DNA from 3 places in the Neorhizobium sp. NCHU2750 genome. Region 1 is predicted to be linked to each of the others. Evidence: predicted binding sites of a transcription regulator. Region 1 holds the regulator's gene; each other region holds the start of a gene.

The links. The regulator PhoB, encoded in region 1, activates phosphate uptake and scavenging genes when phosphate is short. The targets are predictions, from matches to a motif close to TGTCATNNANCTGTCAT.
Region 2: NCHU2750_RS12590 (DUF1045 domain-containing protein) is a predicted target of PhoB. The motif match lies at 3,935-3,951, and genes of this name have one in related genera.
Region 3: ugpB (sn-glycerol-3-phosphate ABC transporter substrate-binding protein UgpB) is a predicted target of PhoB. The motif match lies at 2,564-2,580, and genes of this name have one in related genera.

What each region holds. Positions count from the first base shown of each region.
Region 1 is NZ_CP030827.1:102,608-107,969, reverse strand. Features, by position in the region: gene argF (ornithine carbamoyltransferase) at 1-297, opposite strand, end outside; gene NCHU2750_RS00525 (aspartate aminotransferase family protein) at 349-1,545, opposite strand; gene NCHU2750_RS30270 (hypothetical protein) at 1,575-1,718, shown strand; gene NCHU2750_RS00520 (GcrA family cell cycle regulator) at 1,952-2,485, shown strand; gene NCHU2750_RS00515 (PACE efflux transporter) at 2,693-3,127, shown strand; gene phoB (phosphate regulon transcriptional regulator PhoB) at 3,209-3,892, opposite strand; gene phoU (phosphate signaling complex protein PhoU) at 3,936-4,649, opposite strand; gene pstB (phosphate ABC transporter ATP-binding protein PstB) at 4,728-5,362, opposite strand, start outside.
Region 2 is NZ_CP030827.1:2,576,374-2,581,735, forward strand. Features, by position in the region: gene uraD (2-oxo-4-hydroxy-4-carboxy-5-ureidoimidazoline decarboxylase) at 1-207, opposite strand, end outside; gene puuE (allantoinase PuuE) at 204-1,136, opposite strand; gene NCHU2750_RS12580 (homocysteine S-methyltransferase family protein) at 1,278-2,231, opposite strand; gene NCHU2750_RS12585 (TetR/AcrR family transcriptional regulator) at 2,438-3,118, shown strand; gene NCHU2750_RS12590 (DUF1045 domain-containing protein) at 3,137-3,844, opposite strand; gene NCHU2750_RS12595 (NAD(P)/FAD-dependent oxidoreductase) at 4,077-5,321, opposite strand; gene mnmC2 (tRNA (5-methylaminomethyl-2-thiouridine)(34)-methyltransferase MnmC2) at 5,320-5,362, shown strand, end outside.
Region 3 is NZ_CP030827.1:4,286,232-4,291,593, reverse strand. Features, by position in the region: gene ugpE (sn-glycerol-3-phosphate ABC transporter permease UgpE) at 1-144, opposite strand, end outside; gene ugpA (sn-glycerol-3-phosphate ABC transporter permease UgpA) at 158-1,042, opposite strand; gene ugpB (sn-glycerol-3-phosphate ABC transporter substrate-binding protein UgpB) at 1,165-2,490, opposite strand; gene NCHU2750_RS20655 (YraN family protein) at 2,625-2,999, opposite strand; gene rsmI (16S rRNA (cytidine(1402)-2'-O)-methyltransferase) at 3,022-3,918, opposite strand; gene NCHU2750_RS20645 (hypothetical protein) at 3,939-4,169, shown strand; gene dnaN (DNA polymerase III subunit beta) at 4,174-5,292, shown strand.

The sequences.
Region 1 (5,362 bases):
GACGTAGCGCGACAGAACCTTGGCCGTGTCGCCGATCGTCTCGGCGCGGCCAAGCTGCATTTCGGTGCCGGAGAGAAATAGCGTCTCGCCGCCGAGCTGGCGCATGCCGACATCGAAGGAGACGCGGGTACGAGTGGACGGCTTTTCGAAGATCATCGCCAGCATCTTGCCGGCGAGCGGCTTGTCTGCCGTGCCGGCCTTGGTCGCCTGCTTGCGGGTCTTCGCGTCATCGAGGATGGTGCGCAGATCGGCCGAGGAGACGGCGGAGAGATCGAGAAAATGCTTTGGTGATGCCATGACTGGTTCCCTGAACGAGGGAACCAGAAAAGGCGCCCTCTCCCTTGATCCTTAAGCGGATTTTTTCAGCTGTTCTGCGGAAAGCGCTTCCGCGGCCCGCTCTATGCGGGCCAAGCCCTCGCGTGCCTCTTCGGCGGTGACGACGAGCGGCGGCAGAAGACGCACGACGTTGTCGCCGGCCGGCACGGCCAGCAGATGTTCGTTGCGCAGGCCGGTCACGAGATCGCCGGCCGGTATCTTGGCCTTGACGCCGAGAAGCAGGCCCTCGCCGCGGATATCCTCGATCACCGTCGGGAAGCGGTCTTTCAGAGCGGCAAGGCCCTGACGGAAGACAAGTGCGACATCACGGACGTTTTCGAGGAAGCCGTCGGCCAGCACGATATCGAGGACCGCATTGCCGCAGGCCATGGCCAGCGGATTGCCGCCATAGGTGGTGCCATGAATGCCGGGCTTCATGCCGGATGCGGCTTCGGCCGTGGCAAGGCAGGCGCCGAACGGGAAGCCGCCGCCGATGCCCTTGGCGATCGCCATGATATCGGGTGTAACGCCTGCCCATTCGTGGGCAAACAGCTTGCCGGTACGGCCGACGCCGGTCTGTACCTCGTCGAGAATGAGCAGCAGGCCCTTTTCGTCGCAGATACGGCGCAGTTCCCGCATGAATTCCTTCGGAACCGGGCGAACACCGCCTTCGCCCTGGATCGGCTCGATCAGCAGGGCGCCGGTGTTCTCGTTGATCGCCGCATTCAGCGCATCGAGGTCGCCGAAAGGCACCTGATCGAAGCCTTCGGCCTTCGGGCCGAAACCTTCCATGTATTTTTCCTGGCCGCCGGCGGCGATCGTCGCGATGGTCCGGCCGTGGAAGGCACCTTCGAAGGTGATGATGTGGAACTTTTCCGGATGGCCCTTGGAGAAATGATAGCGACGGGCCGTCTTGATGGCGCATTCCAGCGCTTCGGCGCCCGAATTGGTGAAGAAGACCTTGTCGGCGAAGGTGGCTTCCGTCAGCCTGCGGGCAAGACGCTCCTGCTCGGGGATTTCGTAGAGGTTCGACAGATGCCAGACCTTCTCGGCCTGCGACTTCAGCGCGGCGACGAGGTGAGGGTTGGCATGGCCGCAGGAGGTGACCGCAACGCCGGCGCCGAAATCGAGATATCGCTCGCCGCTTTCCGTCACCAGCCATACACCCTCGCCGCGCTCGAAGCGCAGGGGGGCCCGGGCAAACGTGTCGAAAAGCGCAGATTCAGCCATGGCGACAATCACTCCTAAGGCGTCCAGCAATGGACATTCCAGAAAATCAAAATGCCGCCCACGGGGCGGCGGCGGCACTATCACCATTCACCTGGGGAAAGTCAACAAAAGTCATGAAAACACGGCAATTTGAGTGCCATTTCAGCCGAAATTTCGGTCGGCCGAAGCTGTGACAAAAATGACTCTCTCAGAAAGCAAGTTGGGGAAAACCCGGAAAACGATTCGCGGCGATTCCGGGGACTCTTGTCACGGAGTCCGCCGACCTCTAGGTTAATGATCAATTACTAGACTGCATGCGGCGGAACTAGTCACCAAAAGCATAGATGTAGTGCGTGTTGCGGAATGTCTTCCGCGGCAATGGTGAGGGATTCTGCATGCCACCAACGTTCAAAGGCGGAGAACGGGCATGAACTGGACGGACGAGCGCGTCGAGAAACTCAAGAGGCTATGGGCCGAAGGCCTGAGCGCCAGCCAGATCGCGGCGCAGCTTGGTGGCGTCAGCCGCAATGCCGTCATCGGCAAGGTCCACCGCCTCAACCTGCCGGGTCGCGCAAAGGCCGGCGGCACCGTTCCGACCAACCGCGCTCCCAAGCGCCCTGCAGCTGCCGCTCCCCGGGCTCCGAGCTTTGCTGGTCGCGCGCCCACCCGCACGATTGCTCGCCCGGTCGGTGCTACGGCACTCAAGGAAGAGGTCGAGTTCGAGGCATCGCAGGAACTGGTCTATCGCCCGGCTTCCAACGTCGTCGTTCCGATCTCCCGCAAGCTTGCCCTGACCGAACTGACCGAACGCACCTGCAAGTGGCCGGTCGGCGATCCGCTGACCGACGAATTCCACTTCTGCGGCTGCGAGTCCCCGGACTCCTCGCCCTATTGCAACTATCATGCAAAGCTCGCCTATCAGCCGGTCCACGACCGCCGCAAGGCTGCAACACGCTCCTGATCCAAGGCTGGATCTTCTGGAAAAAGCGGGCTCGAAGCCCGCTTTTTTGTTTGCCGCAATCGGGCGAGCGACCTGCGACACCGCGGCGCCAGAGAAAACTTGCGGACAGGCTTTCAAACCACTATCTGATGTGCCGTGAGGACGGCCTCCCCCAGAACGGGTATCAATCGCCGGGACGACCCGGCAGAGCCCATGGGGTTTGCAGACATGCGCAGCACAAGCGATCATATTCGCCACGCCATCAGTTTCGAAATCATCGGACTTGCGATCTTCACGCCGCTGGCGGCATTCGTGTTCGGCCTGCCGGTCAGCCATATTGGTGTCGTCGGCATCGTCTCGGCCACGGTGGCGACGGGCTGGAACTATCTCTACAATCTCGGCTTCGACCAGTTGATGCAGAAATTTCGCGGCGGCACGCAGAAAAGCGTGTGGCTGCGGGTCGCGCATTCGGTGCTGTTCGAGCTTGGCCTGCTGATCGTGCTGATGCCGTTCATCGCCTGGTATCTCGGCGTCGGCCTCCTCCAGGCACTGGTGATGGATATATCTTTCGCGCTGTTTTACCTGGTCTATGCCTTCTTCTTCAATCTGGCCTATGACAGGCTATTCCCCCTGCCCGAATGGCGAGAGCAGGCCAGAGCCTGAAGGTTACGACAGAAACGAAAACAGCCCGAGGTGAGTGATCACGCTCGGGCCGGGATTTCACACGTTGCGATCGACGTCCGATCAAGACTCCATCGAATAGCCCGCGCCGCGAACGGTGCGGATGACATCCTGCATGTTGGAAAAGTTGAGCGCCTTGCGCAGGCGGCCGACATGGACGTCGACGGTGCGTTCGTCGACGTAGATGTCATGGCCCCAGACGCCATCGAGAAGCTGCGAGCGGGAAAAGACGCGGCCGGGCGAAGTCATCAGGAATTCCAGAAGGCGGAATTCCGTCGGCCCGAGACGGACTTCACGGCTCTTGCGATGAACGCGGTGCGTTTCGCGATCGAGCTCAATGTCTCCGCAGCGCAAGACGCTGGAGAGAACTTCGGGCTTGGCGCGGCGCAGCATCGCCTTGACGCGAGCCATCAGCTCCGGCGTCGAGAATGGCTTGACGACGTAATCGTCGGCACCGGTGGCCAATCCGCGAACACGTTCGCTCTCCTCGCCGCGTGCCGTCAGCATGATGACGGGAAGGCGCTCGGTTTCGGGCCGCATGCGTAGACGCCGGCAAAGCTCGATACCCGACACGCCGGGAAGCATCCAGTCGAGGATAAGAAGGTCAGGCGCACGTTCCTGCAGCCTGATCTCGGCTTCATCCCCTCTCAAGATCGTCTCGACCTCGTAGCCCTCGGCTTCGAGATTATAGCGGAGGAGGACGCTCAGCGCTTCCTCGTCTTCCACGACAGCAATTCTTGGCTGCATGCTCAATTCGCTCCGTCACATCAGCCCACCGAGCCCAAAGGGCTCAGTTGGCGAGAGCACCGACCGTGTTCGACGTATCGTCCTTCGGACGTTCGCCTTCCGGCTGGGCACCAGTCGTAATGTAGTAGATGGTTTCTGCGATATTGGTCGCGTGGTCCCCGATGCGCTCGATGTTCTTGGCGCAGAACAGCAGATGCGTGCAGGTGGTGATGTTGCGCGGATCTTCCATCATGTAGGTCAGAAGCTCGCGGAACAGCGACGTGTACATTGCGTCGATCTCTTCGTCGCGCAGGCGGATGGCTTCGGCCTTCTCCGCCGAACGGCTGGCATAGACGTCCAGCACTTCCTTGAGCTGGACGAGCGCCAGATCGGACAGATGCTCGATGCCGCGGGCGAGCTTGCGCGGTACGCCGGTGCCCTGCACCGCGATGACGCGCTTGGCGGTGTTCTTGCCGAGATCGCCGACGCGCTCCAGATCGGCTGCGATGCGCAGTGTGCCGACGATTTCGCGCAGGTCTGCCGCAACCGGCTGGCGGCGGGCAATGGTGCTGATCGCCTTGTCCTGGATCTCGCGTTCGCCGTGGTCGAGGATCACGTCGTCGGAGATTACCTTCTGCGCCAGCGAAGAGTCCGAATTGACCAGGGCACGCACGGCATCGCCGCACATCTGCTCGGCCAGGCCGCCCATTTCGGAGATGCGGCGGGTCAGGTATTGCAGTTCTTCATCGAAAGCCGATAGCGTGTGGGTCGAAGCCATCTTCGGGTCCTTCCGGAAACAATATTCACGAAAATCGTGCGACTGGGTCGCAGGGTTTTGGGCCTGAAACGAAACCGATCAGCCGAAGCGGCCGGTGACGTAATCCTGGGTGCGCTTCTCACGCGGAGAGGTGAAGATCTTCGCCGTCTCGTCGAATTCGATCAGCTCGCCGAGATACATGAAGGCGGTCTGGCGCGAGACGCGGGCAGCCTGCTGCATGTTGTGGGTGACGATGACGATCGTGTATTCGGCGCGCAGTTCGTCGATCAGTTCCTCGATCTTTGCGGTCGAGAGCGGGTCGAGAGCCGATGCCGGCTCGTCGAGCAGGATGATCTCCGGCTTGACGGCAACGGTACGGGCGATGCAGAGGCGCTGCTGCTGACCACCGGAAAGGCTTGTGCCGCTGGCATTCAGCTTGTCCTTGACTTCATTCCACAGGGCCGCACGGCGCAGTGCCGCCTCGACGCGCTCGTCCATCTCTGCCTTGGAGACCTGTTCATAGAGACGGACGCCGAAGGCGATGTTCTCGTAGATCGACATGGGGAACGGCGTCGGCTTCTGGAACACCATACCAACCTTGGTGCGCAGCAGGTTGAGGTCCTGGTTGCGGTCGAGAATGTTCTTGCCGTCGACCAGAACTTCGCCGTCGGCGCGCTGCTTCGGGTAAAGTTCGTAGATGCGGTTCAACACACGCAGCAGGGTCGACTTGCCAC
Region 2 (5,362 bases), 1.8 Mb from region 1:
CTTGCCGGCGAGATCGGGATGGGCATTGAGCACGCCAAGCCGCTCCTCGCGGCTTGCCTTGCGGAACTCGGACGCCATGGCCGCATGAACGCCCTTCGCCGTCAGCGGCACCAGGATCAGCCCGGCATCATAGGCACGCTCGGCAATGAAGGGCGAGTGTTCGAACACGCCGCCAAAGGCTGCGATGAAATCCTCTCGTGCACTCATGCGGACACCATCGGCTGATGATGCGCGTGCCAGTGTTTGGCGATCTCGATGCGCTGCGGCACCCAGACCTTGTCGTGGGAGAGCACATATTCCATGAAGCGACGCAGCGCGGCGACGCGGCCCGGACGCCCGACAAGCCGGCAATGCAGGCCGACCGACATCATTTTCGCGCTGCCCTCCTGCCCTTCGCGGTAGAGCGTATCGAATGCGTCCTTGAGATAGGTGAAGAACTGGTCGCCCGAATTGAAACCCTGCGGCGTGGCAAACCGCATGTCGTTGGTCTCGAGTGTATAGGGAATGATCAGGAACCGTTTGCCCTCCGGCCCCGGCACCCAATAGGGCAGATCGTCGGCATAGCTGTCGGAGGAATAGAGGAAGCCGCCCTCCTCCATCACCAGCTTCAGCGTGTTGTCCGAAGGCTTGCCTTGGTACATGCCATAGGGCCGCTCGCCGACAAGCTCCGTATGCAGCCGCACCGCCTCGAGAATATGCTCGCGCTCGCGCTCGATCGGAAAATCCTTGTATTCCAGCCAGCGATAGCCGTGGCTGGCAATCTCCCAGCCGGCCTCCTTCATCGCCGCCACCGCTTCCGGGTTGCGCGCCATGGCCAGCGTCACGCCATAGACCGTGCACTGCATCTTCAATTCGGTGAACAGCCGGAACAGCCGCCAGAAACCGGCGCGCGAACCGTATTCGTAGATCGATTCCATGTTGAGGTTGCGCTGCCCCGGCCAGGGCGCCGCGCCGACGATTTCCGACAGGAGGTTCTCCGACGCCGGATCGCCGTCCATGATCGAACTCTCGCCGCCCTCCTCGTAATTGATGACGAACTGCACCGCGACATTCGCCCCGCCCGGCCATTTCGGATCGGGACTGTTGCGGCCGTAGCCGACGAGATCGCGCGGGTAGTCTTTTATCGTTATCGGCATGTTCCACCTCGAATATCTGCGGCAACGGTAGCGCACCGCTTCCGCAGATGTCGAGATGCAAACTTGCGCAACGCAGCCGGCCGGGCATGTCATCGCGCCGCGGCTGCCGAACACCCTTGCCGGGATCGACGCCGTACCCTTTCACTCCGCCGCCGCACGCGGCATGCAGGCCTCGCAGATCGCCGCCACATGCCGGTGATCGGTGCCGCAGCAACCGCCAAGCACTGAGATCGACGGATGGCGCAGGGTCAGGCTGCGGTAGCGCCGTCCGAGATCCTCGGGATCGCCGATATCGATTTCCGTCGCCTCGTCGAGTTCCGCATGGCTCTTCGATGAAGCATTGGCCCGCAATCCGCCGATCCTCTCCTGCCAGCCCTCGCTATCGGCAAGAATCCCTTCGAAATGAACGGGATGGGCACAGTTGATCATGTAATAGGCGGGGCCGTTATCGGTCATTCCGTCGGTCGTCTCGATCGCCTCGCGCAGCGGCATGCCGCCGGCGAGCCTGCCATCGGTCTCGACCGTGAACGAGATCACGACCGGCAGTCCGACAGCCTTCGCCGCCCGCGTAACGCCGATCGCCTCCTCGGTCGTGTTGAGCGTCACCGCGCTCAACATGTCCACCGGCGTCTCGGCAAAGGCACCGATCTGGTGGGCGTGATAGTCCTCGGCCTCGGCGACGGACATCTGCCCCTGCTGATAGGCGTCGCCGCGCGGACCGATCACCCCGTTGAGCAGGATGGGCATACCTGGCTTCCGCCATTTCTCCCGCAGCCCGGCGATATAATCGACGGAACGGATATTGATCGCCCGAAGTGACGCGAGGTCGTAGCCGAGCTTTGCCGCCCAGTCGGGATTGGCCCGCCAGGTCGGCGTATCGAGCACGAAGCCGCACCCCTTGTCGCGGGCGATCGAAAGATAGGTCCCGTAATAGGCATCGAGTTCCGCACGCCCCGCCTCGTCGTCGATCAGCGGAAAGGATGCGAAATGAGGCAGGTCCAGCCCGCGGTGAAAGATCAGCGTGGTTTCCAGCCCGCCATCGGTCAGAAAGATCGCCTCCCCCGGATGCGGCAGGCTCTGGCGATCGTTTTTCATCGTCATCTCCTGTGATATGATCGTTTCGGTACAAAAATGCACGTCCGGGCCGAAAGCCTGACGGATCGTCGCCTGCCGATTGTTGTGCGTCAGGTGGGGCTTTCGATCTACGCGGCTTGCGGTACAGCCGGCGCAGATAACCAAAACCGGAGATCGCTCAGGGGGATAGCATGTCCCGAAGGACCGAGGACCTGGCCTGCCAAGGCATGGACGGACTGAAAACCGTACCGCCGGTGCAGTTTTCCTGTGGCCGCACGCCGACCAAGGGCGAGGCAACCCGCGAGCGTATCCTTGAAGTCGCCCGCATATCGGTGCTCTCCAAGGGCTTCGGCGCCACCTCGATCGAGGAAGTCATCGCCGAGGCGGGCATTACCAAAAGCGGCTTCTTCTATCATTTCCGGGACAAGAGCGAGCTTGCACGCGAAATGCTGCGCCGCTACGTAGCCGAGAACGACCGTATCTTTGACGAGATCTTCGGCCGCGGCCGCGAGCTGGCCGATGATCCGCTGCAGGCCTTCCTGATCGGGCTCAAACTTTTGTCGGAACTGACCCGCGACCTGCCGGGCGTCCATCCCGGCTGCGTCATCGCCTCGATCTGTTATCAGGAACGGCTTTTCGACCGCGAGGTCCATAGGCTGAATGCCAGCTCGGTGTCGTCCTGGAACCGCCGGTTTCTCGGCTACCTGGAAGATATCGCCGCCGTGCATCCGCCGCAGGAACCGGTCGACCTCAAGGATCTCGCCAACATGCTCTCCTGCACCTTCGACGGCGCCATCATCATGTCCAAGGTGCTCGGCGACCCGACCCATCTGGAGCGCCAGATTCTCGGCTATCGCACCTTCGTCAAGCTGCTCTTTTCTCCGCCGCAGCAGGATCGCGCAACCTGAACCCGCGAGCCTTTCGGCTCAGGCGATCTTGCGGGCCGCCACGCGGCCCATCGGGTGCAGGGAATGAACCTGCAGCGGTGCGCCCGGCTCCTCCTCGACGAACAGCGCGAGATTGGCGATCTCCACCGGCTTTGCCACATAGGGCACGAAATAATCCCGCAGCGCCGGCTCGATCGCCATACTGTCCTTTGCCAGAAGCGGCCCGGTCAGCGCCATGTGGAAGCGGAATTCGTCCATCACGTAAGGATGGCCCCAGCGGTAGAGATTGGAAAATTGCGGCGCAGAGAGATCGCCCGGATCGCCCCGTTCCAGCTCCGCATCCGACAGCGGTGCGCGAAACACGTCGAATTCCTGCACCACGGCGCAGGCAAAGAGCCGCATCTGCTCGCAATGGCTCTCCGGCGCAAGTCCGAGGAAATTGCCGAGCCTTGCCACTTCGAGCGCCGGCAGCCGGAACGGCTCGTGCGACCCGGCAAAGCGCATCAGGTGGCGAAGCAGCATCGGTTCGCTGATGTCCGGTGCAAGCTTGAACGGCGCCTTCAAGGTCGCGTGAAAGCCGCTGCGGCGGGGGATGGCAGTGTGGAACGCGATCTCGTGCAGCCCGATCCCGCGAATGGCCGGCGGTTCGACGAACTCTCCGGAAAAGGCATTGCGGCCGAGCCATTGAGACGCGGCAAGCGTCAGTGCATCATGGGCAGGCGGCGTGAAATATATGGCATAGCGCATGCGTCACCTTCTCGTGCATCCCTGTCAAACGCCCTGTTTATTTACGCATTTGCTTATTCAGTCCCCGACGCAGGGACCTAAGTGATTTGCGTGACAGATTGACGACGAGAAGCCGGTGAAATGCGCGTTTACAGCATGCCTCCCGAAAGTGGCGACCGGTTTCGGGATAAAGACATGCGCAAAAAGGAAGAGCTAAAGCACAGCAAGCGAATCTGAAAGATCGCGACGTGCTTTAGCGGGAGGCGACACTCATATGGTTTACGAGTGAAAACGACGGCGGAACCCCCATCGCCCGGCCGAGAACGGCTTCAAGCGCCGCATCCGCCAGAAGATGCGCCACCCCGAAACTGACCTTGAAGCCGCCGCCGAGCGCGATCACGTTGGCGTGGTCCGGATGCGGACCGACCATCGGGTCGCGATCGATCGCCTTGGGCCTCAGGCCCGCCCAGCGCTCCACCACCGGCACCCCGGCAAGCGCCGGCACCAGCGCACGGGCGCGCTCCACCAGATCGTCGAGCTGGCCGTCGGTCGAGAACGGATCGTCGAACGCATCCTCGCTGGTGCTGCCGAGCGCCACATCGCCATTGTCATGCGGCACCAGATAGAGCCCGTTGAGATAGAGAAGCGGCAGGCCGGGATCCATGCCAGCCCGCAGCAGCGCCGCCTGCCCCTTGACCGGCTGGCCGAGCGGCTGGAGAAGCGGCTTCGAGAACGCCTCGATCAGCGGAAAGGCCCGATGCCCGGCCGACACGATGCAGCGGCTAAAACCCATGCTGCCGCCATGGGAAAACTCGACCCTGCCGGCGGCAGCATCGATGCGCGACACCTCGCAGTTCTCGGCGATCGCCACATGCTTGGCGCCACGCAGCAGGGCGGCGAGCGCCGCCGTCAGCTTGCGCGGCGAAACCCGTGCCGCAAACGTGTCGTGCACGAGACCGGCTTCAAGGAAGGACGCATCCGGCCAGCCGGCATATGGCGATTGGTCGAGGACATCCCAGCGGAACCTCCGCGTGCCGGTCTCGCCTCCATCCACCTCGCTTTCACCCGCCTGACGCCAGTGGATGGAGGCATCTTCGTTGTGGCGGGCGGCGATCACCCGCAGATGCGGCTTCGGCAGCGGAATCAGCCGGCCCGAGCGGCGATAGCCGCAGGAAAGCCCGGTCTGGGCCTCGATTGCGGCAACCTCGTCCTCCAGCGACAGGAGCGCGTCGAACTGGAACTGCTTCTTGTCGTTCCACTTGTCCGGCATATGCGGCATCAGCGCGCCGAGCAGCCCGCCGCTGGCGCCCTCGCCGAGACGCCCGGCCTCGACAAGCACCGTGGACATGCCGAGCCGCTCGGCCTTCACCGCCGCCCACAGACCCATGATGCCGCCGCCGACGATGACGAGATCGGCCGATTTCGGCAATGCTGCGCCAGCCTGCGATACTGCCGAAGATTGACCGAAGGCACCGGTCGGATTATCCGCATTTGTCATGAGCGAGCACGATCCCGAATTGAACACGCAAAACCTTGAGC
Region 3 (5,362 bases), 140 kb from region 1:
CAGCGGCACGACGCCCGTGAGGAAGTCGGCCGGACCGCGGGTCGAGGCGATGAAGGCGAGATAGACGGGAAAGACCACCGTGGCGATGCCGAGGATCAGCACGAAATGGGTGAGAAAGTTCAAAAACGGGCGGTTCTCGACCATGACGGGGCTCCTATCAGTACTGCACTTTGCGTTCGATCCAGCGGAACTGGACGACGGTCAGCAGAACAACGATCAGCATCAGCACCACGGATTGGGCTGCCGAAGGCCCAAGGTTGAGGCCGACGAAACCATCGGCATAGACCTTGTAGACCAGGATATTGGTCGACTGCGACGGGCCGCCCTCGGTGGTGGAATCGATGATCGGGAAGGTGTCGAACATCGCATAGGTGATGTTGATGACGGCGAGGAAGAAGGTCGTCGGCGACAGGAGCGGGAAGACGATCGTCCAGAAGCGCTTGACCGGACCGGCGCCGTCGATTGCGGCAGCCTCTGTCAGCGAATGCGGCACGGATTGAAGCCCGGCGACGAAGAAGAGGAAATTGTAGGAGATCTGCTTCCAGGCGGCGGCGATGATGACGAGGATCATCGCGTCATGCGGAATGAGGCGGTGGTTCCAGGTGTAGCCGAGGTGAGACAGGCCATAGGGAATGATGCCCACACTGGGGTTGAACATGAACCACGAGAGCAGACCGGATGCGGCAGGCGCCACGGCATAGGGCCAGACGAGCAGCGTCGTGTAGAAGCGCTGCGAGCGGATGACGCGGTTGACGCAGACGGCGAGCAGCAGCGACACGCCCATGGACAGGACGGTGACGCCGATGGCGAAGACCAGAGTGACGACCAGCGAATTGAGATAATCGGGATCATTCATGAGGCGCGTATAGTTGGCAAACCAGATGAACTTGTCCCGCATGCCGAACGGATCCTGCAGTAGAAAGGATTGCCAGATGGCCTGGCCGGCCGGCCATACGAAGAAGATCAGCGTGATGATCAGCTGCGGTGCCACGAGAACATATGGCAGGAGGCGGCTTTGAAATACGGTGCGCTTGGTCTGCATGGCGGGGTCCCCGAGCAATTTCCGTGGGTGAGGCCGGCTGTCATGGTCCGGGCAGGTTCCCATTCAAGGAAAAGGCCCTCCCCGGTCAAAACCGGGAAGGGCGCATGGATAAGGAGTGATCCTTAGTTGGAATTCGCAGCCTGGAAATCGGTCAGGATGGAATTGCCCTGCTTGACGCCATCATCGAGAGCTTCCTGGCCGGTCTTCTTGCCGGCAAGAACGGCTTCCAGCTGCTGGTCGAGAACATCGCGGATCTGGCTCAGGTTGCCGAAGCGGACGCCCTTGGAATTGTCGTCCGGAGTGCCGCGGGTGATCTGCTTGATGGCAATGTCGGAACCGGGGTTGGCTGCGTAGTAGCCCTGCTTCTGGCCAAGCTCGTAGGCAGCGTTGGTGATCGGCAGGTAGCCGGTGAACTGGTGCCAGTCAGCCTGGACTTCCGGCTGCGACAAATAGGTGAAGAACTTCGCCACGCCCTTGTAGACATCCTTGTTCTTCTGGCCATTCAGAACCCAGAGCGTCGCACCGCCGATGATCGAGTTCTTCGGATCCTTGGTGACGGTGTCGTCGTAAGGCATCGGTGCGAAGCCGACATTGAACTTCGAGTTGGCGATGACGTCTGCGCGCGAGGCGGACGAGTTCATGTAGACGGCGCATTGCTGCGAGTAGAAGGCCGGTGCCGCATCGGCGCCGCTGCTCGGGCCGCCATACTTGTAGGAACCGTCATCGTGCCACTTCTTCAGCTGATCCCAGAAGGCAGCCTGATGCGGACCGTTGAAGGTAAGACGTGCATCCATGCCGCCGAAGCCGTTCTGCTTCGTGCCATAGGGCAGATCCTGAATGGCCGAGTAGTTCTCAAGGCCGACCCAGCTTGCGCCGTAGGACATGGTGAAGCCGCACTTGGCCGCGCCCGAAGACACGATCTTCTTGCTCATCTCGCCGAGTTCAGCCCAGGTCTTCGGGGCAACGTCGGGGTTCAGGCCAGCTTTCTGGAAGACGTCCTTGTTGTAATACAGGATCGGCGTCGAGGAATTGAACGGCATGGACAGGATGTTGCCCTGCGGATCGGTGTAGTAGCCGGTGACCGGAGCGAGGAACTTCGACGGATCCCACGGCTCGCCTTCGTCCTTCATCAGCTTGTAGACCGGGTAGACGGCGCCCTTGGCGGCCATCATCGTGCCGGTGCCGACTTCGAAGACCTGAACGATGGCGGGCTGCTGACCGGCGCGGAAGGCAGCGATCGCGGCGGTCAGGGTTTCCGGATAGGTGCCCTTGTAGACCGGAACGATCTTGTATTCGCTCTGGCTCTGGTTGAACTTCGCGGCGACGTCTTCGAGCTTCTGGCCGAGCTTGCCGCCCATGGCGTGCCACCAGGTGATCTCGGTTGCAGCCATCGACGAGGTCGCCGACAGTGCGACCGCTGCTGCTGCGATCGAAAGTTTCTTGAACATGGTCGTCCTCTCCACCGTGATTGGGGTTGAGGACGCTGATAGGGGGGCTCGATGACAGGACCTTAACAGTTTTGTTTCAGTTCCATGACAGTGCACGGCTTTGCAAAAACTTCATCCGGCCGTCAAAATTTCAATCAGAACGCATCAATGAAATGGCGGGGCAACCGGCCGGGCAGAACGGCGATGATATCGTAGCGGCAGGACAGAAGGTGTGCATCGCGCCGCTTCGACAGCCAGATATCGCTGGAAGCCCTTATCCGCCGCTGGGTTTCATAGCCGACCGCATCGATGGCATCGGCCTCGCGGGCGCGGGCCTTGACCTCGACAAAAACAATGAGCGTCTTCCTGCGGGCGATGATGTCGATCTCGCCCAGCTTCGTCCGATATCGCAGCTGGAGGATACGGTAGCCCTTGAGGATGAGGCAAAGGGCCGCAAGATATTCCGATATGTGACCGCGCCGTTCGGCGCGCTGTCTTCTATGCCGGCTTCCCTCAGGCCCCTGCCCCATCAGCCACCGTTCCTTCCCTTCATCATTGGGCCTTCATCTCGACAAGACGCTGGTAGAGATCACGCTTCTGCAGCCCGGTCAGGCGAGCAGCTTCGGCGGCAGCCTTGGATGCCGGCATCGAGGCACCCAGTTCCATCAGCAGCGCGTCGACATCGACCGCGGTCGATATCTCTTCCTCAGCCGGCGGACCGACGAGGAAGACGATCTCGCCTTTCACCGTACGGCTCTCGAAGGCATCGGCCAGTTCGCCAAGATTTGCGCGGCTGATCTCCTCGAAGGCCTTGGTAAGTTCGCGGCCGACGCAGGCGCTGCGACCGTGCCCCAGAACGTCCGCAGCGGAAGCGAGCGTTGCGGCAATGCGGTGGGGGGATTCAAAGAAGATCAGGGTTGCCGGCACCTTGGAGAGTTCCGCCAGCCGGTCCCGTCGCGCCTTGTCCTTGACCGGCAGGAAGCCGGCGAAAAGGAAGGCATCGTTGGGCAGGCCGGAAGCAACCAGTGCCGCGAGCGGCGCCGATGCGCCGGGAATGGGGACGACCTTGTGGCCGGCCTCAATCGCCATCTGGCCAAGCCTGTAGCCGGGATCGGAGACGAGCGGCGTTCCGGCATCGGAAACCAGCGCCACCGATTTTCCGTCTTCGAGTGCCGCCAGAAGCCTCGGCCCCATCTCGTCGGCATTATGCTCGTGATAGGCATAGGGCTTGTTGGCTATGCCGTAGCGGTCGAGCAGCACGCGAGTGACGCGGGTATCCTCGCAGGCCAGCACGTCCGCCCCACCCAAGGTTTCCAGGGCTCTCAGCGTAATATCGCCGAGGTTGCCGATCGGGGTCGCGACCAGATAGAGCGCCGGCTCCAGCGGGCGCGAAGGGACGAATGTATTGGCGACGCGATAGCCGCGGGGCACTTCAGAGGGTCCGGCCACTGGCTCTGCAATTCTTAACGATGATCATGGCTCTTTATGATCAACACGATGGCGGCCCGCAAGCGGCGGATATCCAAGTTTTCTGTGTGCAGCGGCAGTCGAGTGCCGAAATGACGCAAGCGCCTCCGGTTCTGCTCTTGCATTCAAAGGCCGATCTCTGCCATTTTGCCCGTCCACATCGTCCGGCTTATGACAGGCCGAAGAATATCAGGCGAGCTATCCCACAGATCGCCAAGGTCGAAAGCGGTTGAGTCCATGCGTATTACTCTCGAGCGGTCCAATCTTCTGAAATCGCTGAACCACGTGCATCGCGTGGTCGAGCGCCGCAACACCATCCCGATCCTCTCCAACGTGCTGATGCGTGCATCCGGCGCCAATCTCGAACTGAAGGCGACCGACCTCGATCTGGAGATCACCGAGGCCGTTCCGGCCATGGTCGAGACCGCGGGCGCCACTACCGTTCCCGCTCATCTTCTTTATGAAATCGTCCGCAAGCTGCCGGACGGCTCGGAAGTGCTGCTCGCCACCAATCCGGATGGCGGCTCGATGACGGTACAGTCCGGCCGCTCGAAATTCTCGCTGCAATGCCTGCCGGAGACCGATTTCCCCGATCTGACCGCAGGTTCGTTCAGCCATACGTTCAAGCTGAAGGCGACCGACCTCAAGATGCTGATCGACCGGACGCAGTTCGCGATCTCCACGGAGGAAACCCGCTATTACCTCAACGGCATCTTCTTCCACACGATCGAGGCGGGCGGCGACCTGAAGCTGCGCGCCGTCGCGACCGACGGGCACCGTCTGGCGCGCGCCGATGTCGAGGCACCATCGGGTTCAGAAGGCATGCCGGGCATCATCATTCCGCGCAAGACGGTCGGCGAATTGCAGAAGCTGGTCGATGATCCGGAAGCTGCGGTGACGGTCGAAGTGTCGGATGCCAAGATCCGCCTGACGATCGGCGACATCATCATGACGTCGAAGCTGATCGACGGCACCTTCCCGGATTACCAGCGCGTCATCCCGACCGGCAACGACAAGGAAATGCGGGTCGATTGCCAGACCTTCACCAAGGCCGTCGATCGTGTCTCGACCATTTCGTCGGAGCGCGGCCGCGCCGTGAAGCTGTCACTGACGGAAGGCCAGCTGATGCTGACCGTCAACAACCCGGATTCGGGCAGCGCCACGGAAGAGGTGGCAGTCGGCTATGAAAACGACCCGATGGAAATCGGCTTCAACGCCAAATATCTGCTCGACATCACGGCGCAGCTTTCCGGCGACGATGCGATCTTCATGCTGGCAGATGCCGGCTCGCCAACCCTGGTGCGGGATACGGCGGGCGATGACGCGCTCTATGTCTTGATGCCAATGCGCGTATAAAACCCAAGAGGCGGCCGGGAATTCCGAGCCGCCTTTTTTGTGCCATTTGCTGCTTGCGACATTTTTCCTT